3 regions of the Chromobacterium vaccinii genome follow, and region 1 is predicted to be linked to each of the others. Evidence: riboswitches for the same ligand, from Rfam matches in the RefSeq annotation. Region 1 holds a riboswitch; each other region holds the start of a gene.
What was found. A riboswitch is a leader RNA that binds a small molecule or an ion and turns the genes downstream of it on or off. The one in region 1 is predicted to bind cobalamin.
Positions count from the first base shown of each region.

Region 2: another riboswitch for cobalamin. It lies ahead of BKX93_RS10455 (CbtB domain-containing protein); the one in region 1 lies ahead of BKX93_RS12905 (TonB-dependent receptor domain-containing protein).
Region 3: another riboswitch for cobalamin. It lies ahead of BKX93_RS21025 (HoxN/HupN/NixA family nickel/cobalt transporter); the one in region 1 lies ahead of BKX93_RS12905 (TonB-dependent receptor domain-containing protein).

Region 1 is NZ_CP017707.1:2,791,674-2,799,531, reverse strand. Features, by position in the region: gene BKX93_RS12935 (type III pantothenate kinase) at 1-157, shown strand, start outside; gene BKX93_RS12930 (SPOR domain-containing protein) at 157-993, shown strand; gene BKX93_RS12925 (YoaK family protein) at 1,102-1,920, shown strand; gene cobS (adenosylcobinamide-GDP ribazoletransferase) at 2,255-2,986, opposite strand; gene BKX93_RS12915 (histidine phosphatase family protein) at 2,974-3,576, opposite strand; gene cobT (nicotinate-nucleotide--dimethylbenzimidazole phosphoribosyltransferase) at 3,573-4,607, opposite strand; cobalamin riboswitch at 4,729-4,936, shown strand; gene BKX93_RS12905 (TonB-dependent receptor domain-containing protein) at 5,064-6,929, shown strand; gene cobU (bifunctional adenosylcobinamide kinase/adenosylcobinamide-phosphate guanylyltransferase) at 6,940-7,467, shown strand; gene BKX93_RS12895 (cobalamin-binding protein) at 7,464-7,858, shown strand, end outside.
Region 2 is NZ_CP017707.1:2,249,921-2,257,778, forward strand. Features, by position in the region: gene BKX93_RS10435 (chitosanase) at 1-490, shown strand, start outside; gene BKX93_RS10440 (DUF411 domain-containing protein) at 558-995, opposite strand; gene BKX93_RS10445 (hypothetical protein) at 1,056-1,409, opposite strand; gene BKX93_RS10450 (histidine phosphatase family protein) at 1,477-2,046, opposite strand; adenosylcobalamin (AdoCbl) riboswitch at 2,102-2,263, shown strand; gene BKX93_RS10455 (CbtB domain-containing protein) at 2,266-2,478, shown strand; gene BKX93_RS10460 (CbtA family protein) at 2,492-3,235, shown strand; gene BKX93_RS10465 (hypothetical protein) at 3,328-3,606, opposite strand; gene BKX93_RS10470 (ATP-binding protein) at 3,696-5,078, opposite strand; gene BKX93_RS10475 (response regulator transcription factor) at 5,054-5,719, opposite strand; gene BKX93_RS10480 (undecaprenyl-diphosphatase) at 5,861-6,496, opposite strand; gene BKX93_RS10485 (PepSY domain-containing protein) at 6,483-6,806, opposite strand; gene BKX93_RS10490 (MerR family transcriptional regulator) at 6,921-7,334, opposite strand; gene BKX93_RS10495 (type 1 glutamine amidotransferase domain-containing protein) at 7,386-7,858, opposite strand, start outside.
Region 3 is NZ_CP017707.1:4,536,776-4,544,633, forward strand. Features, by position in the region: gene BKX93_RS21015 (cobaltochelatase subunit CobN) at 1-3,205, opposite strand, end outside; gene BKX93_RS21020 ((2Fe-2S) ferredoxin domain-containing protein) at 3,202-3,531, opposite strand; gene BKX93_RS21025 (HoxN/HupN/NixA family nickel/cobalt transporter) at 3,528-4,574, opposite strand; cobalamin riboswitch at 4,683-4,866, opposite strand; gene cobD (threonine-phosphate decarboxylase CobD) at 4,923-5,921, opposite strand; gene cbiB (adenosylcobinamide-phosphate synthase CbiB) at 5,914-6,852, opposite strand; gene BKX93_RS21040 (cobyric acid synthase) at 6,986-7,858, shown strand, end outside.

The DNA of each region.
Region 1 (7,858 bases):
GCAGCGGCGCAAGCTGGCGGAACGCACCGGCCGCGAGCCGGCTACGGTGATCCTTACCGGCGGCGACGCCGCGCGCATCGCGCCCTGGCTCGCGGCGCCGTTGCAGATCGTGGATAATCTGGTGCTGATGGGTTTACTCAAGGTGGCGAATACGTGATGAAGTGGCTAGTGGCGCTGGTGGTGGTGCTGAATCTGGTGGTGGCGATGTACGGCTCGCTGAAGCAGCGGCCGCCGCTGGATGTGCACGCCCAGGAAGTCAGTCCCGGGCAGGTGAGGCTGTTGCCCGCCAACTGGAAGCCGGACGCTTCCGCGCCCAAGGCGCAGGCCAGCGCGCCGGCAGCCTCGGCACCCGCGGCGCAGCCGCTGCACGAGACCAAGCCCGCGGCCAGCGCGGCCAAGTCCCAGGTCAAGCCGGCAGCCAAGCCGGAAGCGTCCAAGCCCGCGGCCAAGGCGGCCGACAAGCCGCAAGACAAGGCTGGGCAGGAAAAGGCGGCCCAAGACAGGAAAACCCAGGGCAAGCAACCCGAGGCCTTGGCCTGCTATCGCTGGAGCGGCCTCAACGACAGCCTGCTGGCGCGGGTGAAGGGCGGCGTGCCGCAACTGAAGCTGAAATCCGGCCAGATGCAGGAAGACAGCAAGGAAGAGAGCAAGGGGTCCGGCCGTTTCTGGGTGTATTACCCGCCGCTGGCCACCCAGTCCGAAACCAAGACCCTGTCGGCCGAGATGAGGGACAAGGGTTTCGACAACTACATCGTCAGCAACGATGAATTCAAGGGCAATCTGTCGCTGGGCCTGTTCGGCAAGGAGGATGCGGCCAAGACGCTGGTGGCGCGGCTGAAGGCGGCCGGCTACGATAAGGCGGTGGTCAAGTCCAAGGATCAGCCGGCCAAGATCACCGCGCTGACCTTCAAGGACCTGGACGCGGCGCAGGCCGAGCGCCTGAAGGCATTGCAGAAGCGGCTGACGCCCGGCATCGCGCTGAAGGGCTGCTGAGCGGAGGCCGTGGCCAAAGCTTGATCCAGCGGCTTGCCAAGCGGACATGCTGCGGCGCAATATCGACAACGGCGGCGACAGGCCGCCGTTTTGCTTGCCAGGCTTTCCATGACTCGACACATCCACATTACCCGGCTGCTGGACCGCGGCCGCTTCAACGACAGGATATTGCGCCAGCTCGGCTGGGCGATGGCCTTCATCGCCGGCGCGATCAACGCCGGCGGCTTCCTGGCGGTGCACCGCTACACTTCGCACGTGTCCGGCATCGTGTCAGGCATGGCCGATGCCTGGGCCACCGGCGAGATCGGAGTGGGATTGTCGCTGCTGGTGATGTTGTGCAGCTTCATCGGCGGCGCGATGCACAGTACTTGGCTGATCCTGTGGGCGCGGCGGCAGCGGCTGCGCGGCGGCTACGGCGTGTCGATGATGGAAGAGGCGTTGCTGTTGCTGGTGTTCGGCCTCTTGGGGGCCGGGTTGTCGCTGCACAAGGGCCTGTTCACCCCGCCGACGGTGATGCTGCTGTGCTTCATCATGGGCATGCACAACACCATCGTCACCAAGCTGTCCGGCGGCCTGTTGCGCAGCACCCACATGACCGGCATCGCCACCGATATCGGCATCGAGCTGGCCAAAATGAGCTATTACAACCACGAACGCAATCCGCGGGTGGCTGCGGTGCGCTCCAACCACAAGAAATTCCGCGTCTACGCGCTGATCCTGTTGGCCTTCTTCCTGGGCGGCGTGGTGGGCGCGCTGGGCTTCAAGCACCTGGGTTTCAGCTTCACGCTGCCGCTAGCCTTGTTCCTGTTCCTGCTGGGCCTCAGGCCCGCCTGGTACGACGTCAGGCTGCGCTGGCGCTGGTGGCGCGGCCGCTGGGCGTCGCGGCGCGCGCGGGCCGCCGCGCAAGGCGGACGTTCCGCATCCTGAGGCGGCGGCCAGCGTTACGCTCAGAGCGAGATCACCGCGCTTGCCGCCGCCCACATCGCCTGCGACATGTTGTGCCTGATGCGCAACAAGAAGGTGGCGGGCATGTTGTAAGCGGTTGGCCGTTTTAAGAAAATGCCGTCGCGCTGGGGTCCCTGCGGGCGGCATTTTTTGTTGGGGTGAAAAAAGATGGGTGAGAGCGCAGGGCCGGTCGGTGACCGCTAAGATCCTTTTGGCCTGCCTGGCGGGCAGCCCCGCCGTGTAAATTATGTCCGCGCAGCGGACTCAGATTAGGTTTGCCTGTCGATTCTGATGCCGCTCAGATTGCGGATGGGCATCAAACCCACGCCGGCACCCGCCACAGCAGCAAGCCCAGCATCGCGATTTCGCAAAGCTCCACGCCCGCGCCCAGGCAGTCGCCGGTCATGCCCCCCAGGCGGCGCTTCAGGAAGGCCCACCAGGCCAGGCCGGCCAGCGGGGCCAGTAGCAGCGCGGGGGCCAGCCAGGCCGACAGCGCCAGCAGCGCGGCCAGGTTCAGGCCCATGCCGGTCCAGTCGCGTTGCCAGGCGAAGCGCTCTCCGCTGCCCGGCGCGATGGCCGGCAGCGTGGCCGACCAGACGACGGCGAAGCCGCGCGCCCAGGCTGGGACCAGCAGCAGGCCCCAGGCCGGGCCGCCGTGGCGGGCGGCCAGCATCAGCAGCACCAGCTTGGCGGCGACGGCCAGGATCAGCGAGAGCACGCCGAAGCTGCCTAGATGCGGGTCTTTCAGCACTTCGAAGAAACGCTCGCGCGAGCGGTGGGCCGCGCCCAGCGCGTCGGAAAGATCGGCCAGCCCGTCCAGATGCAGGCCGCCGGTCACCATCACCCAGGCCAGCAGCGCCAGCAGCGCCGCCAGCCAGGGGTCGACCAGGCCGCCCAGCCGTAGGGCGGCCAGCAGCAGCGCGCCGACGATGACGCCGACGGCGGGAAACCAGCGCGCGCTGGCCGCCAGCCATTCGGGTTTGAAATCGGCCAGCTGCGGGGTGGGCAGCCGGGTCAGGAACTGCACCGCCAGGATCAGTCCGCGCATGCGGACTCCAGGCGCAGCAGATAGGCCGGGTGGCCTTCCAGCATCGACAGCTGGACGAAGCCGCCGCGTTGCACCGTCATCAGTTTGGCCACCGCGAACTCGGTGCCCAGCAGCTCCGCCATCAGCACCGTGATCACGCCGCCATGCGTCACCAGCAGCCGGTGGCTGCCGCGGGCTTCGGTCATCCAGTCGGCCAGGCCGGCCAGTACCCGGGTGCGGAACTGCTCGAAGGTTTCGCCGCCGGGCGGACTGAGCCGGCCGGCGGCCAGCGCGTCGCCCCAGCCGGGGTGGGCCTGTTCCAGATCGGCTACCGGGTGGCCGTCCCAGCCGCCGAAATCCATCTCGGCGAAGCGCGGGTCCACCTTCAGCGTCAGCGAGCCGGACAGCGCCTGCCTGACCGAGAACTCGCGGCAGCGCTGCAGCGGCGAGGTGGCGATGCTGGTGACCGGCGCCAGGTTGCTGATGCGTTTCCAGCTATGTTCCAGCTGCTGGTGCCCAAGCTCGGTCAGCGGCAGGTCGGTCAGGCCGATCAGCCGGCCGTCGTGGTCGATGTCGCCGTGGCGCAGCAGGGTCAGCGTGTAGGGATTCATGCCGACTTGCCGCTGATGCCGGCTTCTGCGAAGGTGGCCATGCCGTTGTGCAGCTTCACCGCCAGTTGCAGCAGCGGCACGCACACGGCGGCGCCGGAGCCTTCGCCCAGGCGCATGCCCAGGTCCACCAGGGGGGGCAGCTGCAAGGCTTTCAGCGCCAGATCATGGCCGGATTCCGCCGAGCGATGGCTGGCCAGCAGCCAGTCGTGCAGCGAGGGCTCCATCGTTTTGGCGCACAGCGCGGCGGCGCTGGCGATGAAGCCGTCCACCAGCGACGGCACGCCCAGCCGCGCGCCCTCCAGGTAAAAGCCGGCGATCGCGGCGATTTCCAGGCCGCCCAGCTCGGACAGCGTGTCCAGGCCGCTGAGGTTTTCCCAGGCCACCCGGGCCAGCGCGGTCTTCACCGCGCGATGCTTGTTGGCCAGGCCGGCGTCGTCGACGCCGGTGCCGCGGCCGACCACCAGCTCAGGCGCCGCGCCGGTCAGCCGGCAGATCAGCGCCGCCGACGCGGTGGTGTTGCCTATGCCCATGTCGCCGGCGATCAGCAGGTTGGCGCCGGCCTCCACCGCGCGGCGCGCGGCGGCGCGGCCGGTCTCCAGCGCGGCAGCTGTTTCATCGGCGCTCATGGCGGCCTGCTTGGCCAGATTCTGGCTGCCGGGCCTCACTTTGGCGTGGACGATGGGCAGCGCGGAGACATCGCCGGCCACGCCCACGTCCACCACTTCCAGCCGCGCGTCCAGCGCGCGCGCCAGAACGCAGATGGCGGCGCCGCCGTTGGCGAAGTTGCGCACCATCTCGGTGGTGACCGCGGACGGGAAGGCGGATACGCCTTCCACCGTGACGCCGTGGTCGGCGGCGAACACAGTGATGGCTGGCCGCAGATCTTCCGGCTGGGCGCGGCCCTGCCAGGCGGCGAAGCGGCAGGCCAGTTCCTCCAGTTGTCCCAGGCTGCCGGGCGGCTTGGTCAGGATGGCCTGACGGGCGCGGGCGGCGTTGCGGGCGGAAAGATCCAGGGGTTTGCTGCTGTTCATGGTATGGGCCTGCTGCGGGAGCGGACGGGGGTCCGGATGATGAATGGGAACCGGCGCGCGGCGTCGGCTGGACTCTAAGCATATTACTGCTTGGCCGGTGCCGCCAAAAGTCCGGCGGGTTATAATCCGCCGATCAGCAGGTGTCCGGAGGCGCGCTGTCTTGCGCGCCCGGATGAAACGGGAAGCCGGTGAGAAACCGGCGCTGCCCCCGCAACGGTAAGGCCTGGCGTGCATGCGCCCAGGCGGCGCAAGGGCCACTGTCTTCAGGACGGGAAGGCGCGCCGCCGGCAAGGCCCAGCCCGGAGACCGGCCTGCGCTGCCACTGGCCGGAAGCCGGTGGACCACTGGAGTATCGCGGGGAGGCGATTCGACAGACGTTCCGGTTCTGCCGTGCCGTCCTTTGCTGCTGTTGTCCTCTTCGCACTCAACGTTGACCCTATCGTGGAGTGTGTTTTCATGTTCAAGCTTCAAACCTGCGCCGCGCTGACGGCGCTGGCCTGTTCCAGCCTGGCCCTGGCTGATGGCGTGCCCCAGTTCGTCGGTGATCCGGTGATCGTGACGGCGAGCCGCATCGCGCAACCTCTGTCCAAAACGCTGGCCGACGCCACCGTGATCACCCGAGATGAAATCGAGGAAAGCGGCGCGCAGACGTTGCAACAGGTGTTGTCGCGCCAGGCTGCCGTCACGATTACCAGCAACGGCGGTCCGGGCACGACCAGCAGCATCTTCATGCGCGGCACCAATTCCAACCACACGGTGGTGTTGGTGGACGGGATGCGCATTTCGTCGGCGACGACCGGCACCACGGCCATCCAGAACATTCCGCTGGCGCAGATCGAGCGCATCGAAATCCTGCGCGGACCGGCTTCCAGCCTGTACGGCGCCGACGCCATCGGCGGCGTGATCCAGATATTCACCCGCAAGGGCGAGGGTGCGCCGCGTTTCAACGCCGGTTTCGAGACCGGCAGCCGCGGCACTGGCAAACTGACGGCCGGCGTGGACGGCAAGAGTGGCAATACCGCTTATAGCCTGCAGTTGAGCCATGCCGAGTCCAATGGTTTCTCGGCAACCAATTCGAAGAACGCGTTTGGATACAACCCGGATAACGATGGCTATCGCAATGACGGCTACACCGCCAATGTGACCCAGACGCTGGCGCCGGGGCACGATTTGACGCTGCGCCTGTTCCAAACTTTTGCCCGAGCCGATTTTGATCAAAATCTGGTTGGACAAGACTGGACCGATACCCGCCTGACTGGGCAGAGCCTAGAGTCGCGTAATCGTTTTACCGATCTCTGGACTAGCACGCTGCGTTTCAGCCATAGCCAGGACAAGCAGGAAACGTTCAGCGACGCGGCAGGTGGGCAGCGAAACAGCCTGTACCAAACGACCCAGAACGAGTGGACATGGCAGAACGATTTGTCCACTGCGTGGGGCAACTTTGCGCTGGGGGCGACTCATAACGACCAGAGGGTGGAAAGCAGCGATCTATTCACCAAGAACACGCGCGCCCAGTACGCTGGATTCGCCACATACCAGCTTGAGAAAGGAAAGAGTCTGTTCCAGGCTAGCTTGCGTCGCGATCATGATGACCAGTTCGGCGGCAAGACGACGGGCAAGCTGGATTACGGCTATCGATTTGCTGATGGCTGGTTGGCCCGGGCAGGCTATGGCACGGCTTATAAAGCGCCCACGTTTAATGATTTGTACTATCCGCCTACCGATATGCCCGAGTACAACTACCACTATCGGAGCAATCCGAATTTGAAACCGGAAAGCTCGCTCAATAGCGAGCTGGCACTGGTTTATAGCAAGAATGCTAGTCGTTTCAGTTTGACTGCGTTCCATAACCAAGTTAGCGATTTGATTGCTTCCACTACCACTGCGGATGGTATCGATACTCGGATAAATGTCAGCCGCGCAACCATCCGTGGTTTGACGTTAGAAGGCGCTACGATGGTGGCGGGAGTCGATCTGGGCGCCAATCTTACGCTGCTGGATGCTCGCGATGACGGCACTGGCCATAGGTTGGAGCGCCGTCCGCGTCAGAGCGCCAATTTCACAGCGAGCAAAGAGCTGGGCAGGTGGACGCTGGGTGCGGAACAGCAGATCGTTTCCCGCAGATACGACGATCCGGCGAATACCGAGTCCAAAGCGCTGCACGGTTACGGCGTGACCAACGCCTTCGCCAACTACCGCTTCGCCAAGAGCTGGACCGCGACAGCCCGCGTCGACAATCTGTTCGACCGCGAATACGAAACCGCTTACGGCTACAACACCGGCGGCCTGGGCGCCTTCATCGGCGTGCGTTACAGCCAATAAGGGATAGGCCATGCCCCACCTGATCACCGGCGGTGCCCGCAGCGGCAAGAGCCGCCATGCCGAAGACCTGGCCCGCCGTCATGGCGGACCGGTGTGCTATCTCGCCACCGCCGAGGTGCGCGACGCCGAGTTCGCGCGCCGGGTGGCGCTGCACCGCGAGCAGCGGCCGGCGCATTGGAGCGTGGCGGAGGCCGGCCGCGGCTTGGCGGCCATCATCGCCGCCCACGACGCGCCGGGCGGCTTGCTGCTGATCGACTGCCTGGGCATGTGGCTGATGCGCTTTTTCGGCGAGGCCGGTTTCGATGAGGCCGAGTATGCGGCCGAGCGCGACGCGCTGCTGGCGGCGCTGGACGGGGCGAGGGGAGAGATCCTGCTGGTCAGCAACGAAGTGGGTTGGGGCGTGGTGGCGGGCGATGCCGAAACCCGCCGCTTCGTCGACGAATTGGGCCGGCTCAACCAGCTGGCGGCGTCGCATTGCGGCCGGGTGACGCTGGTGGCCTGCGGCTTGCCGCTGGCGTTGAAGGGGGAGGCGGCATGAAGCGGGCGTTGTTTGGCGTGTGTCTATTGCTGGGCGCGGCGCGCGCCGGTGCGGCGATCCAGGTCGAGGACGGCGCCGGCAAGGCCGTGGCGCTGGAGCGGCCGGCGGCGCGCATCGTCAGCCTGGTGCCGCACGCCACCGAGCTGTTGTTCGCCGCCGGGGCCGGCGGCAAGGTGGTGGCCGCCGTCGATTACAGCGACCACCCGGAAGCGGCGAAAAAGCTGCCGCGCGTCGGCGGCTTCACCGGCTTCAGCCTGGAGGCGGTGTTGCGGCAGAAGCCCGATCTGGTGGTGGCCTGGCAGGACGGCGGCACGCCGCGCGAGCTGGAGCGGCTGCGGCGCATGGGGGTGCCGGTGTTCATCAGCCATCCATTGCAACCGGACGACGTGGC
Region 2 (7,858 bases), 540 kb from region 1:
CGGCGGCCTGGCCCGCGCCGGCGTGCACGGCAGCATGCAGGGCAAGATCCTGAAGATCAGCGACAGCGCCAAGGTGTTCTGCGACAAGATAGGCGGCCTGCAGAACAATCCCGCCTGGCGCGACGCGATGTGGAACACCTTCTACAAGGTATACATCCAGTACAGCGTGCAGCAGGCCCGCCAGCGCGGCTTCTCCAGCGCGCTGACCATAGGCTCCTTCGTCGACACCGCGCTGAACCAGGGCGCCGCCGGCGATTCCGGCACGCTGCAGGGCCTGCTGTCCCGCTCCGGCAACAGCAGCGACGAAAAAACCTTCATGACCTCCTTCTACGCCCAGCGCAGCAAGATCGTCGACACCAACCACTACAACCAGCCGCCCAACGGCAAGAACCGCGTCAAGCAATGGAGCACGCTGTTGAATCAGGGCGAGACCGATCTGAAAAACGCCGACGCCGCGGTGCAGAAAGTCACTGACTGGGAAATGAAATAAGCCGCCCCACGCCAGGCAAAACCGCGCGCGCCTTCTCAATCGACGCGCGCGGTTTTCATTTCAACGCTTAGAAGCGGCCGTACAGCACGCCGGTCTTCTGATCCGCCGACATCGCATACACCGGCAGCGTGCCGGGCTTGGTCTCGCCCATGCCGGGCGAATTCAGCGGCATGCCGGGCACCGCGATGCCGATCAGCTTGCTGTTGCCGGCCAACAGCTGCTTGATCGCCGCCGCCGGCACATGGCCTTCCACCACATAGCGGCCCACCTTGGCGGTATGGCAGCTGCCCATGCCCGGCGTCACGCCGAGCTGGCTTTTCACCTGCTGCATATCGTCGCGATTGACGGCGGAAACGGCAAAGCCATTCTGCTTCAGATAGGCGATGTAAGCTTCGCAGCAGCCGCAGCTCGGGCTCTTGTAGACGGTGACGGGAACGGCTGCCAGAACGGGTGCGCTGGCGGCGGCCAAAGCGGCCGCGAACAGAAAATGACGCAACGGGGACATGATGCCCTCCTTTAGATGGATGTCCAGATCGATTGCGCGCGCGACAGCGCGCGGGAAGATTCAGATCCGGGCAAACTCGGGAGGACGCAACGGCGGCGGCAAGACCGGGCCGGGGAGCAGGACCGGCCGCGCCGCGATCCTCACGCCGCAACAAACCAGAACGGCCACGCCGGGCAAAGACGCCTTGATGAACAACGGCAGGCAGGCTTGCGCGCAGCCGGTAGAACCGCAAGCCGCCGCGCCATTCATCGCCGCATGCTTCGCGGATGGCTTGGCGGCCATCCCGGCGCAATCCCGCGACGCGCTCATCGCCGCGCACGCCTCGGGCGACGCCATGCCCGTCAACGGCGCATGCGCCGCCGCCATCCCGAACAGGGACAGCTGCAGCACGATCAGCAACAGCACGCGGCGCAAGACTCTCATTCCGCGACGATACCATGCCGGACGGCGCGACAAACGCACACAGATCAAATCCGCCTCATCATGCGGAGTCATCGCTCCCCAGGCGCAAGCGCCACAAATCCTGGCGCCGGGACAATTCGATCCGGGCCAGCGGCGCGACGTCGATCTGCCGATACGCCTGCGGCGGCAAGTCCAGCGCCCGCAACAGCATCGCCTTGATGGCGCTGGCGTGGGCAATGACCAGGACGTGGCCGGCCGGCCAGCGGAAATGCTCGAACCAATCGCCGACCCGCTCGATCATCGTCAGCAGCGACTCCCCCTCCGGCGCCGGACATCCCGGGTCAGACAGCCATGCATTCAAGGCCTCCGGCTCCGCCGCCGCGACCTCCCTCAACGGCAGGCCGCGCCAACGGCCATACTCCGCCTCCCGCAACGCGGCCTCCGCCTCCGCCGCGCGGCCCAGCGCGTCGGCGGTCTGCCGGGCGCACCGCTCCGGACTGCGGAGCACAAGGTCGATCAAGCCCAGCGAATCGGCCAGGCGCGCCGCCCATTCCAGCGCTTCCGGCTCCAGCGGATCATCCGCCGGAAAATGGCCGGCGCGCAGCGCGCGGGTCGCCGGCACGCACAGCAGGGTGATACGGCTCGTCATGCTCTTGGCTCTCCGTCAAAACGCCCTGAAGTTCTTTGACATTTTCTCTCGGCTCTCTAGAATCCACATCGTCTCGATGCGAGGAAGCCGGTGCGAATCCGGCACGGTCGCGCCACTGTGTATCAGCCTGATCCGCCATGCGGACAGGCATGAAAAGTCAGGTCTTCGCATCCAGCCAACCATCCGTTTCAGGACGCGTCATCCTCAAGGAGATATCTCATGCATGCAAGCCCCGTCATGGCCCCGGCGATCCAGCCCGTGTCCCTCCCCATTCGCCAACTGCTGCCCTGGGCAGTCTTCGGCGGCATTCTGATGCTGCTGGCGATCTACTTCGTCGGCGTGGAGGAAGGCGCCGCCGCCATCTTCAACAGCATGTATGTGCACGAGTTCGTCCACGACGGCCGCCACCTGCTGGGCTTCCCCTGCCACTAAGGAGGCGCCGGACATGGTGAGAAGTCTTTTGATCCGCGGCATGATCGCGGGCTTCCTGGCCAGCCTGCTGGCTTTCGGCTTCGCCAAAATCGTCGGCGAGCCCCAGGTAGAGGGCGCGATCGCCTTCGAAGAGAAAATGGAGCTGGCGAAAAGCGGCGGACACCAGCACGATGAAATGCCGGAACTGGTCAGCCGCGGCGTCCAGTCCGGCATAGGCCTGTTCGTCGGCGTCGGCGTGTTCGGCACCGCCGTGGGCGGCCTGTTCGCGCTGGCGTTCGCCTTCGTCTACGGCCGCATCGGCGCGCTGCGCGCCCGCGCGCTGTCGGCGCAGATGGCCCTGCTGGGCTTCATCTCGTTCGCGCTGGTGCCCTTCCTCAAATATCCGCCCAATCCGCCGGCGGTGGGCGATCCCGGCACCATAGGCTCCCGCACCGCATTGTTCTTCGGGATGATCGCCGTGTCGCTGGCGGCGCTCGCCATCGCGGTGTTCCTGGCCCGCAGGCTGATCGCCCGCTTCGGAACTTGGGATGCGACGCTGATCGCCGGCGCGGCCTTCATCGCGCTGGTGATCGTCGCCCAGGCGCTGTTGCCCGAGGTGAACGAGATTCCCGAGCAATTCTCCGCCGTGCTGCTGTGGCGCTTCCGGATGGCGTCATTCGGCATCCAGGCGATACTGTGGGCTGGGCTGGGCGTGGCATTCGGCAGCCTGGTGGAACGACTGCTGGAAGATCGCCGCGGGGCGTTTCAGATCAGTTGAACGAAAACGATCCCACTCCCGACACCCTCGCCCCGGCGGGGGTGTTTTGTTTCCGCAACCGCTCGATCAGCGCCGCCCGGCCGGCGGACGAATCAATGCGCCGCCCGCCTCGCTTCCTCTGCCGCCAGCTTATGCTGAGCCTGCCGGTCTCCGTGCTGCGCCTCCTTGGCGGTCTGGGCCACGGTTTCCGCAGCTTCTTGCAAAGCCCGCGCCGCATTGCTGATAGTCACCTTGTCCTGCGCCACGGGCTGGGCAGGCTGCGCCTGGACTTGAGCTTGCGCTTGCGGCGCAGATGCGGCGTCTTGCGTCGATGCGGCCGGAGGAGGCGCAGGTGTTTGAGGGACCGGAGTGGAAACGGAGGCGATCATCATGGTGTGTCTCCCGAAAGGATTCGAACGCGCAACGGCGCGATGCGGGACGCACGCGCAGCATCATGCCATTTCAACCTAGCAGCCCAGACTTAGCCCAGACTTAGCCCGCCTCGCTCCTCTCTCGCCGCCTGCATGCTGACGGACACGCGCAGGCCCGATTGGCCCGTCTCGTCCCGGAAAGACAGGCTTACCCTGGCGCCGATCCGCTCCGCGATGGTCCTGACGATGGATAAACCCAGCCCCGCGCCCTGCTGGCCGCTGCCCAGGCTGCGGTAAAAAGGATCGAAAACCCGCTCCCGTTCCTCTTCGGGGATGCCGGGACCGGTATCGTCTATCGTCAGAACCGTCCGCCCCTCCGCCTCGCCGACCGCCAGATCCACCCTGCCGCCCTCCGGCGTATAGCGGATGGCGTTGTCCGCCAGGTTCCTGACCAGCGCGAACAGGTCCAGCTCGTTCGCCCATACTTTGGCATCGCGCTCACCCTCCACGCCGATGTCGATATGTTTGGCTTCGGCCAAGGGCAGCAGGTCTTCCAGCACCCGGCGGTAGACGGCCAAAACCGAAACCGGCGACAGCGGCGGCTCCACCGCCGATTGCGCCCGGGCCAGCGCCAACAACTGATCCAGCAGATCGCGGCCGCGCGCGATGCCGCCGCGCAGCGCGGACAACCGCTCCCGCGCCGCATCGGACATCTCTGCGTCGGCCAATCGCTCCGCCTGCAACGATAGCGCCGCCAGCGGAGAGCGCAGCTCATGGGCGGCATCCGCGACGAAGCGCCGCTGCGCCCGCATCGATTGCGCGACACGCTCCAGCAGGCGATTGATGGCAGACACGAACGGTTTGATCTCCACCGGCACGCCCTCCGCATCCAGAGAGTGCAGCTGCAGCTGCAGCTCCGCCCGCCGGTCCACCTCGCGGGACAGCTCGGCGATCGGCTGGAACATGCCCCGCACCAGCCTAGCCACCATCAGCAACAGCAACGGAATCAGCAGCAGGAAAGGCATCACCGCGCGCAGCGCGCCATCCCGGGCGATCTCGTCGCGAAAGCCTTCCTCCTGTGCAACGGCGATCCGCTGCCCGTCCTTCATCGTCCGCACCAGCACGCGGAAATTCTCCCCATTGGTCGCTACGGTCAGCAAGCCGTCAGGAAGGGACTTCTCCAGCCTCAGCACGCCGCCGGCATCAATGCCAGGCGCCGATGGCCTCCAGCTTCCCAGCCGCTGCACGATTACCCGGGACTCCTCGTTTCCCCCCTGGATTCCGCCCTCTGGAAAATCCGCCGGCAGCCGCTCCCGATCCAGCAGCGCAGCCACCTGGCGCAGCACGTCGTCCTGAAGCTCGTGCGCCTCGTCGAGCGCGGAAACAAAAGAAAAAGCGCCTGCGACCGCGCCGAAAACCAGGATGCCCAGGGTCAGCGCGAAAGACAGCCTCACTTGCACCGATTCGTTCAAACGCCTTTTGATACCATCCATCCCGCGCCCCTGACATTCTTGATGACCTCGCTGCCCAGCTTGCGACGCAGCGAGTGGATCAGAAACTCGACCGCATTGCTTTCCACCTCTTCGCCCCAGCCGTAGATCCTCTCTTCCAGATTGCCGCGCGACAGGATGGCGCCCGGACGGATCAACAGCGCATGCAGCAAGGAGAATTCGCGGTTGGACAACGGGATCGGCGCGCCGTCGGCGACCGTCGCCATCCGCGTGGCCGGGTCCAGGAACACCACGCCGTTGCCCAGCAACGGCGCCGCGCTGCCGCCTTTCCGCCTCAGCACGGCGCGCATGCGCGCCAACAGCTCCGCCATCTCGAACGGCTTGGCCAGATAGTCGTCAGCGCCGCCGTCCAAAGCGCGCAAACGGTCGTCCAGGCCGTCGCGGGCGGTGATGACCAAGAGCGGGATCTCATCGCCGCCGGCGCGGATGGCGGCCAGCACCGACAGCCCGTCCTTGCCCGGCAAGCCCAGATCGAGCAAGGCCAGGTCGTAGCGCTGGCATCCCAGCGCGGTCAGCGCGGAATACCCGTCCCGTACCCAATCCACCGCCTGCCCCTCGTCCCGCAACGCGGCCTGGACCGCCTCCCCTATCATCGGATCATCCTCGATCAGCAATACCCGCATCATTCTCTCTCCATCGTTCCTGGCCCGCCTCCTGGCAGTCGGACGCGTCGGCCTTGGCTTCACGCGGCCTCCGCCGCTTGTCCTGCCGCCTGGCCGGCGCGGCGCGGGCCGCGCGCTTGCCCTGTCCATCCCCCGCAGCGCTCAGGCGCGGAGCCATCCGGCGGCGATGAAACGGCTGAGCAGAGCGCGGCGCGCATGCTGCGCGAAGCGGTGGATCGGTTCCAGGCGCCGTTCATTTCGCGGTCCGGTCAGCCAGGCCGCCGTCAGCGCCGTCGCGGCGGCGCCCAGCATGTCCAGCGGAAAATGGACGCCCAGATAAATGCGCGCCCAGGCCATGGGCAACCCCAGCGCGGCCAGCGCCCAGCCGACGCGGCGACTGCCAGGCCGCAGCAGCAGGCTGAAGGCGGCGGACCACCACAGCGTCAGGTGGTCGCTGGGAAAAGAAGAGTCCGCGGCATGCGGAATCAAAGTATGTCCGAGCCCTATCATGAACGGCCGCGGATGCTGCCAGGCCAGGCTGATCAGCAGATTGGCCGACAGCCCCGCCAACCCGGCCAGCGCAGCCGCCTGCATGGCCCTGCGGACGGACTCTCTCCCGCGCAGCCAAGCCAGTCCGATTCCGACGGGAACGGCCCAGATCAGGGATTCGGCGCAGAACGTTGCCAGATGCAGCATCGCCGGCGCCGGACGCGCGGGCGCGTTCAGCCACGAGAACAAAGTAAAATTAAGGTTTTCCATGACCTTGACCATGCGAATGAGGCCGTCAGTCCAGTTCATCGCGATCCGCCTTGTCCTCCCGGGACGAAACCACCGTCCCCGAGTCGGGATCGACCCTGACATCGAGCACCTTGCCGCCGCTGGCCACCGCTACCGCATACGCCCAGCCTAGGCTGGCGCGTTCGTACTCCGCGCGAATGGCTTTGCCGTTGGCGTGCCGTTCGGCGGCCATAATGGCCTGGGTCAACGGGATTCTGGCCTTGGTTGTGGCCAGGACATCGCTCTCCGCGCCGTTTCTCGCGGCATAGGCGGCCGCGCCGCAGATGAAAACGACGATGGCCAGGAAGGAAAGCTTGGAATAGCGGTGCATCTGGTTTCTCCAGGTAACGCTCGAAGCGCGTGGACCGGAGAATAGGGCAACAAACTTAGCGAAGGCTTAGAAGCGCCCGGAGAGCTGGCAGACGAAACCGGACTGGGACACGGCCTATTTATCGACGGCCATGCCCATGCTTGCCACCACCCTGGCCGCATTGGCCTGGCAGTCCATATCATCCGGTTTGGCGTCTATCAGCTGGATCAGCGTCTGGATATGCGCCTTGCTCTGCGCCAGCCGCGCCTCCAGCGACTCGATATCCTCAACCTTGCGCCTGAGCGCGGACAGCAGCTGCTCATGCTTCCACGACAGAAAATCCGCCGGCAGAATCTGCTGGATCTCATCCAGCGTGAAACCGGCTTGCTGCGCGTCGCGAATGATGGACAGCACCGCCACCGTCTCGGGCGGGTAGTCGCGATAGCCGTTCGCCTGGCGGCTGGCCGCCTTCAGCAAGCCCTTCGATTCATAAAAGCGGATCGCCGAGGCCGCCATGCCGCTGCGCTTGGCCAGTTCTCCGATTTTCATGCCGCTCCAGACCGAGCTCTTGCCTGAGTCTCATCGGACACCGCGGCCGGCCTACCGCGCTGGCTCATTGCGCAACGCCGCCAGCAAGGCCTGCGCCAGCGCCTTGCTGGAACGCGGATTCTGGCCGGTGATGAGGCGGCCGTCCGTCAGCGCGAAGCTGCCGAAGGGCATGACAGCCTTCTCGTAGCGCCCTCCTCTGGCCTCCATCTCGCTTTGCAGTTGATAGGGCACCTGGTCCTTCACCCCGGACAGCGCCTCCTCGAAATTGGAGAAGCCGGTCACGCGGCGGCCCTCCAGCAGCGGCCGGCCCTCCTCGGTCTGCAGATCGAGCAGGCCCGCCAGGCCATGGCACACCGCCGAGACGATGCCGCCGCTGCGGTAAATGCTTTCGGCGACCCGGTTCAAATCGGCGTTGTTGCGAAAATCCCAGATCGTGCCATGGCCGCCGGTGTAGAAGATGGCGCGGTAAGCGCCGGGGTCGATGTCGGCCACCGCCCGGGTCGATTGCAACAGCGCCATGAAGG
Region 3 (7,858 bases), 1.7 Mb from region 1:
TGACGTCGATGCGCGGCCGGCCCAGCTCGGCCAGGGGAATGATTTCCAGGCCCTGCACGCGGCGGCTTTCCTGCTGCCAGCGCGGCTTGACGCCGAGCAGCGACAGGATTTCGGCGATGTCGTCGCCGTGGGTGCGCATCGCGCTGGTGCCCCACACGCTGATGGCAACTGATTCCGGATATTGGCCGGTTTCTTTCAGATGGCGGGCCAGCATCTCGCGCGCCAGGCCGTCGCCGATGCGCCAGGCGGCTTGCGAGGGCAGGCTGCGCGGGTCCACCGAATAGAAATTGCGGCCGGTGGGCAGGATGTGGGCCATGCCGCGCGTCGGCGCGCCGCTGGGGCCGGCCGGCACGTAGCCGCCCTCCAGGCCGCGCAGCAGATTGTCTATCTCTTCGGCGGTGCGGGCGAGCTTGAGACACAGCTCGGCGCAGACGAAGTTCAGCACCCGTTCCAGATCGGCGTTCGGCTCAATGCCGGGCAGTACACATTCGACGGCGGCCGGGATGGCGGTGGCGTCGTAGCCGCGCGCGGCCAGCTCGGCGATCAGCGCGCGCGCCAGCTTCAGCACCGCGTCGTGCGCGTCGGCGCGGGTGACCAGGGCTTGGCTGGCCAAGGTCTGCAAGGCAGTGGGCGTCTCAGAGAGGCGCTTGCCCTGGTCTTGCTGCCACAGCGGCCAGTCGCCGCCGCAGGCCGCCGCCACGCTGGCGGGCAGGCCGGGGATGCCGAGGTTGGGCAGCCGGGTCAGCGCCAGCAGCATGTCGATCAGCGCCTCGCCCCGCGGGGCGTTGCCGAGCACGTGCAGGCCGTCGCGGATCTGCGCCGCGCCCAGCTCGCACAGATAGCCGTCTATGTCCTCGATCAGGTGGGCGACGTCCACGCCGTCCATCTTGGCCAGGCTCAAGGGCACGCCTTCTTCGTTCAGCGTGTCGTCCCAGTCGTGGTCATGGTCGTGGTGGTCGTGGCCGTGATGATCATGATGATGGTGGTCATGGTGGTCGTGGTGATGGCCATGGTCGCCATGATCGTGGTGGTGATGGTGCCCATGGCCGTGCTCGGCCTTGGCCGGGCGGTATTTCGCCGCCGCGGCCGTCGCCGGTTTCATCGCGGCCGTCGGCTTGGCCGCTTGCGGCCGGTATTTGCCGTGGACGGCGGCGGGCGCATGCTGGTGTCCGCCATGCGGGTGATGGTCGTGGCCATGGTGATGGCCATGGTCGTGATCGTGTTCATGACCGTGGTCATGGTCGTGCTTCAGCATCGCCGCCAGGTCGGTGTCGAGCTTGGCTTCCTTGATCAGGTCCCAGATCTGCTGCTGCAGCAGCGGCAGTTTGTTCGGGTCCAACAGCTCCACTTGGTAGTACTCGTCCACCAGCTGGGTCAGCTGCGCCAGCGGGCCGTAGCTGTCGGCGGTGGTCATCGTCGGGGTCAGGTGGTCGATGATCACCGCGTGGCCGCGGCGCTTGGCCTGCGAGCCTTCGCCCGGATCGTTGACGATGAAGGGGTAGAACAGAGGCATGTCGCCCAACAGCGCGTCCGGGAAGCAGTTCTGCGACAGGCCCACGCCCTTGCCCGGCAGCCATTCCAGCGTGCCGTGCTTGCCGACGTGGACGATGGCGTCGGCCCGCCAGTCGTCGCGCAGCCAGCGGTACAGCGCGTAGTAGTGGTGGGTGGGCGGCAGGTCCGGGGTGTGGTAGATGGCGTCCGGGTCCATGCCGTAGCCGCGCGGCGGCTGCAGCGCGACGAAGACATTGCCGTAATCCAGGCCGGAAAACACCAGTTCGTCGCCGTCGACGTAGGCGCCGCCCGGCGGCTGGCCCCAGCGCTGCAGCATCTTGTCGCGCAGCGCGTCAGGCAGCTCGTCGAACCAGGCTTGATAACGCTTGGCCGGCACGCGGGCGGCGGCGTTTTTCATCTGCTCGGCGGTCAGGTAATCCTGATCGTAGGCGCCGCGGTCTATCAGCTCGTGCATCAGCGCGTCGCTGTCAGGCGGCAGCTCCGCCATCTGGTAGCCGCGTGTCTGCATGCCGCGCAGCATCGAGTATAGAGACGCGGGCGAATCCAGGCCCACCGCGTTGCCGATCTGCGAGGCCTTGCTGTTGGAGTTGGTGAAGATGAAGGCGATGCGCTTGCCGGCGTTTTCCACATGGCGCAGCCGGGCCAGCCGGGCGGCGATGCCGGCCAGGCGGCGGGCGCGGTCCGGCAGCGGCGCGTATTGCTCGGCCTGGCCGGCCTCGGCCGGCTGCTTGAAGCTCAGCGGCACGCCGATGATGCGGCCGTCGAACTCTGGCAGCGCCACGTTCATCGCGGTGTCCAGCGGGTTGAAGCCGCGGTCGGACGCTTCCCACTGCTCGCGGGTCATGCTGCTGGTGATGGCCTGCAGCACTGGCAGATCCAGCCGGTCCGACGCCTCCACCGCCCAGCCGGGCTGGGTGGGGCCGTCGTTGTTGATGTCGCCCATCGCGAACGAGGTGGTGTTGATCAGCAAGGACACCTTGGCGCGCGGATCGGCCAGCAGCGCCAATGCCGCCGGCAGGCCGCCTTCCTGTATCGTTCGCAAGGACGAGGTGAACACCGGCAGCGCGTTGACGCCGCGCTCGGCCAGGCAGTCCACCAGCAGATCGATGAAGCGGGTGTTGCCGGACAGCCAGTGGGCGCGGTAGAAGCACAGTCCGACGGTCGGCCAGTCCGGATGGCGGATTTCGAGCCAATCTTCCAGCGAGCAGGGCGCGGCCAGCTCCGGGTGGTAGACGCCGTGCTCCGGCAGCGGCAGCGGGCTCTGGTAGCCGAAGCCGGTCAGCAGCAGTCTATCCGCCAGGCAGCGCATCATCTCGCCCAGGTTGGCGCTGCCGCCGGCCTGCAGATAGGCGTGGACATCCTGCTGCAGCGATACCGGCGCGCTGCATAGCGCTTGCAGTTCCGGATCCGGCTCGCCTGTGCCGCTGACCACGATGACGGCGCATTGCACGCGGCGGGCGTGGGCCAGCAGCCGCTCCAGGCCGGGTATCGCGTCGGCGCGGCCCAGCACGCGCAGCACGATGGCGCGGGCGTTGGCAAGCTGGCCGTCCAGCAGTGTCTGCATCGCGGCTTCGTCGGCTATGCCTTGCAGCGCGATGCCGGCGACCGCGGGGAAATCCTCAGGCCAGCGCGCGCGCGACAGCGCGGCGAGGTCGGTGCCGGCGTGGCTCAGCAATGCGATTTCGGCGCTCATGCCTGGGTCTCCGGGGCGATGTCGCCGATGCCGGTTTTATGGAAGATCAATTCTTCGACGGGCGAGCCGTCCTTCAGATGCTGGCAGACGATGCGCTCGACGTCGGCTTCGCTGACCTTGCGGTACCAGACGCCGTCCGGGTACACCACCATCACCGGGCCTTCCTTGCACACGGCGAAGCAGTGGCTGCGGGTGCGCTTGGCGCGCAGGCCTTCGCAGGCGTCTATGGTGCGGCCCAGGTGCAGGAACATCGCTTCCGAGCCCTGGCCGTCGGGCGTGCAGCGCGGGCCGGTGCACATCAGCACGTGTTTGTCGTGGGTTCTCATCGCGCCTCCGGCGTCAGTTGGTCGAAGCGCTTCCATTTGTAGATGCCGGCGGAGGCGATCCAGGTGAACAGGAAGACGGCGACGACGAAGTAGCCGAAGTGGGCCAGGTCGTCGTTGAGCGCGGCGATCCAGTCCCAGAAAGCGCCGGTGAGCTGCAGCTTGTCGGCCAGCAGGCCCAGGCCTTCCAGCCCGCCGATGCCGACGGCGACGATGACGGAGACGAAGGTGATGGTCAGGTTGTACCACAGCTTGCGCACCGGCTTGACGAAGGCCCAGCCATAGACTTCCACCATCATCATGCTGTCCAGCGTGTCCACTAGCGCCATGCCGGCGGCGAATAGCACCGGGAATACCATGATGTGCCACAGCGCCACGCCGTGGGCGCTTTGCGAGGTGGCGATGGCGAACAGGCCGATCTCGGTGGCGGTGTCGAAGCCAAGGCCGAACAAAAAGCCGATGGGCAGCATGTGCCAGCTCTTGGTCACCATCTTGAACAGGGGTTTGAGCATGCGCGCGATCAGGCCGCGGTTGTTCAACAGCAGGTCCAGCTGCTCGTCGCAGATGGCTTCTCCGGCGCGGGCGCGGCGGAAGGCGCCCCACACCGCGCGCAAGGACGACAGGTTGATCAGCGCCAGCGTCAGCAGGAAGAAGGCCGACACGCTGGTGCCGATGACGCCGCCTATTTCCTTGAAGCCAGTCACGCGGCTTTGCAGCGCGCTGGCGGCGAACACGATCAGCGCCACGGCGATGACGACCACCGCCGAGTGGCCCAAGGAAAAGAACAGGCCCACCGTCGACGGCCGGCGTTTTTCCTGCATCAGCTTGCGCACGGTGTTGTCGATGGCGGCGATGTGGTCTGCGTCCACCGCGTGGCGCAGGCCGAACAGGTAGGCCAGCAGCGCGGTGGCGAGCTGGGCCGGGTGATCGGCGAAGGCGGCGAACGCCCAGGCCCAGGCCAGGAGATTGGCCAGGATCAGACCGGCGAGAATGGGCGCGTGGCGCGCCAGGCGACGGCCGGCGGTCGGCGCGGTGGATGGATGCATGGTGCCCTCGGAGACGATTCACGTCGCGCAAGCGAGGGCACAGTCCGCTGGTTTTTCATGGGCGGCGCATGTGCGTATCCCCCGGTACACCCCGCCCGGTTTCTGCTTGCGTCGACACGTATGACGGCCGGTCTCCTGGCTCGCGCGTCGTCGTCCGGCGCCGCCTTCCCGACCTTGCTAGGGGCCAGTGGCGTCAGGCGTGGACTCTGCGCTTACAGTTGCGGGGGCAGCCGCGGTTTCGCACCGCGTTCCCGTTTCACCCTCTAGGGGCACCGTCATTGATTGGACTGGATCATACGTGACAACGCCGATGCTGTGAACCGCCGCGCCGGGCTCCGTCGCGTTCGCTCAATCGCGGATGTCGTGCCGCCGCCAGTCGGTGAGCGCCTGCTCCAGCCGAACCCAGTCGGCGTCGGTCTTGGGCAGGCCGAAGCGCAGGCTGGGGATGGATTCGAAGTAGCGGGTCAGGATGCCGCGGCCGGCCAGGTAGCGGTGCGTTGAAAGGCTGCGCGCGCCAGGTGCCCACTGGAACAATTCGCAGCCGCCGGCGGGCGGCAGGCCGTGCCGCTCCAGGCAGCGTTGCAGCCTGGAGCTGTCGCGCTGCAGCTTGGTTTTCATCGTCTGTTGCCAGGCGATGTCGCGCAGCGCCAGCTTTACCGCCTCGCGCGCCGGGCCAGCCACCGTCCATGGCCCCAGCTCCTCGGCCAGCGCCTGCAGCAGTTCCGGCCAGCCGAACACGAATCCGGCGCGCGCGCCGGCCAGGCCGAAGAACTTGCCGATCGAGCGCAGCACGATCAGTCCCGGCTTGCCGATGCGCGGCAGCATGCTGTCCTCCGGCGCCGCATCCAGAAACGCCTCGTCCACCACCAGCCAGCCGCCGCGCGCGGCCAGCCGCTGCCGCCAGCTTTCCAGCAGCGCCGGGCTGAAGCGGTCGCCGGTGGGGTTGTTGGGATTGCACAGCAACACCACGTCCAACTGGTCGATGCCGGCTGCCAGCTCGTCCGGAGACAGCCGGAACAGCTGGTGTCCGCGTTTCTGCCAGTGGTGGGGATGCTCGGCGTAGCACAGCGCCAGCATGCCGACGCGGCAGGGCGCGCGCAGCCGCGGCAGCAGCTGGATCGCCGGCTGAGAGCCGGCCACGGCCAGCAGCTTGTCGCTGCCGTAATATTCCGCCGCCGCCGCCTCCAGCCCGTCATGGTTTTGCGGCAGCCGCAGCCAGCTGTCAGCGGATAAAGTGGGCACCGGCCAGCCATTGGGATTGACGCCGGTGGACAGGTCCAGCCAGTCTCCGGCCGGAATGCCGTATTCGGCCGCGGCGCGCAGCAGGCCGCCCCCGTGTTCAAGCATGGATCGCTCCGATCAAGATGGCGGCCGCCAGCGACAACGCCGCCCATAGCCACATGCCCCGGTTGACCAGCCGCACCGCGCGGCCGATGTCTTCATGCGTGGGAGTGGGACCGCAACCGAGCGGCGGACGTTCCTTCCATTGGCCGTGATAGCGCGCGCCGCCGCCCAGGCTGACGCCCAGCGCGCCGGCGCCGGCCGCCATCACCGGGCCGGCGTTGGGGCTGTACCAGGTCGGCGCCTGGGTGCGCCAGCAGCGCCAGCCCTTGGCGGCATGGCCCAGCAGCAGATAGGTGAGGGCGGCCAGCCGCGCCGGGAGATAGTTCAGCGCGTCGTCGAAGCGGGCGGCGGCCCAGCCGAAGTGCAGGTAGCGATCGTTCTTGTAGCCCCACATCGCGTCCAGCGTGTTGGCCAGCCGGTACAGTACCGCGCCGGGCGCGCCCAGAACCAGAAACCAGAACAGCGCGGCGAAGACGGCGTCGCTGCCGTTTTCCAGCACCGACTCGATCGTCGCGTGGGCGACGCCGGCTTCGTCCAGTTCGCTGGTGTCGCGGCTGACGATCCAGCCCACCCGCTCGCGGGCAAGTTGAAGATCGCCTTCGGCCAATGCCTTGCGCACCACCTCGGCGTGCTGGGCCAGGCTGCGAGCGCCGACTGCCAGATAGAGCAGGGCAACCGGAACGATAATCTCCAGCAGCGGCAGCTTCGCCAGCGCCCAGGCGGCCAGCGTGAAGGGCGCCAATAGCAGCGAGATGGCGGCCGCGCCGCGCAGCCGCATGCGCCAGACCGGCTCAGCTTCCGGCGCGGCCGGGTAGGCCAGCCGCTCCATGGCCTTGACCAGCCGGCCGAAGCCGACCAGCGGATGCCAGCGCGGCGGTTCGCCCAGCAAGCGGTCCAGCAGCAGCGCGATCGGCAGAAACAATGCGGAATTCAACAAGCGGCCCTATATAATGGCCGGCCGCCGCTCGGTATTATCCAATGCGCAAGTCTGTCGCGCTTTGGGCGGCCGGAATGAATCAAGCCGCCATTCTAAGCGTTGTCAGCCATCCATGCGCAGGGAGATCACCATGACCGCCAAAACCATCATGATCCAGGGCGCCACGTCCGACGCCGGCAAGAGCGCGCTGGCCACCGGCCTGTGCCGTCTGCTGGCCCGGCGCGGCGTGAGGGTGGCGCCGTTCAAGCCGCAGAACATGGCGCTGAACAGCGCGGTGACGGCTGACGGCGGCGAGATCGGCCGCTCGCAGGCGGTGCAGGCGCTGGCCTGCCGCGTGGAGCCGCACACCGATATGAACCCGGTGCTGCTCAAGCCCAACAGCCATACCGGCTCGCAGGTGATCATCCAGGGCCGCGCCATCGGCAATATGGAGGCGCGCGGCTATCACGGCTACAAGCCGGTCGCGATGCAGGCGGTGCTGGAGTCGCACGCCAGGTTGGCGGAACAGTATCAATGCATCGTCGCCGAGGGCGCCGGCAGCCCGGCAGAGATCAATCTGCGCGACGGCGACATCGCCAATATGGGCTTTGCCGAGGCGGTGGACTGCCCGGTGATTCTGGTGGCCGACATCGAGCGCGGCGGCGTGTTCGCCCACCTGGCCGGTACGCTGGCGTTATTGTCCGAATCCGAGCGCGCGCGCGTGGTCGGCCTGGTGATCAACCGCTTCCGCGGCGATCCGTCCCTGCTCCAGACCGGCGTCGACTGGCTGGAGCAGCACACCGGCAAGCCGGTGCTGGGCGTGCTGCCCTATCTGTACGACCTGCATCTGGAGGCCGAGGACAGCATGGGCCTGGACAAGCCCGGCGGCGCGTCGGGCGGCGGCGACAAGCTGCGCGTGGTCGCGCCGGCCGCGCCGCGCGTCAGCAACCACACCGATTTCGATCCGTTGCGCCTGCATCCGCAGGTGGAGTTCACGCTGGCGCGTGCCGGACAGCCCATCCCG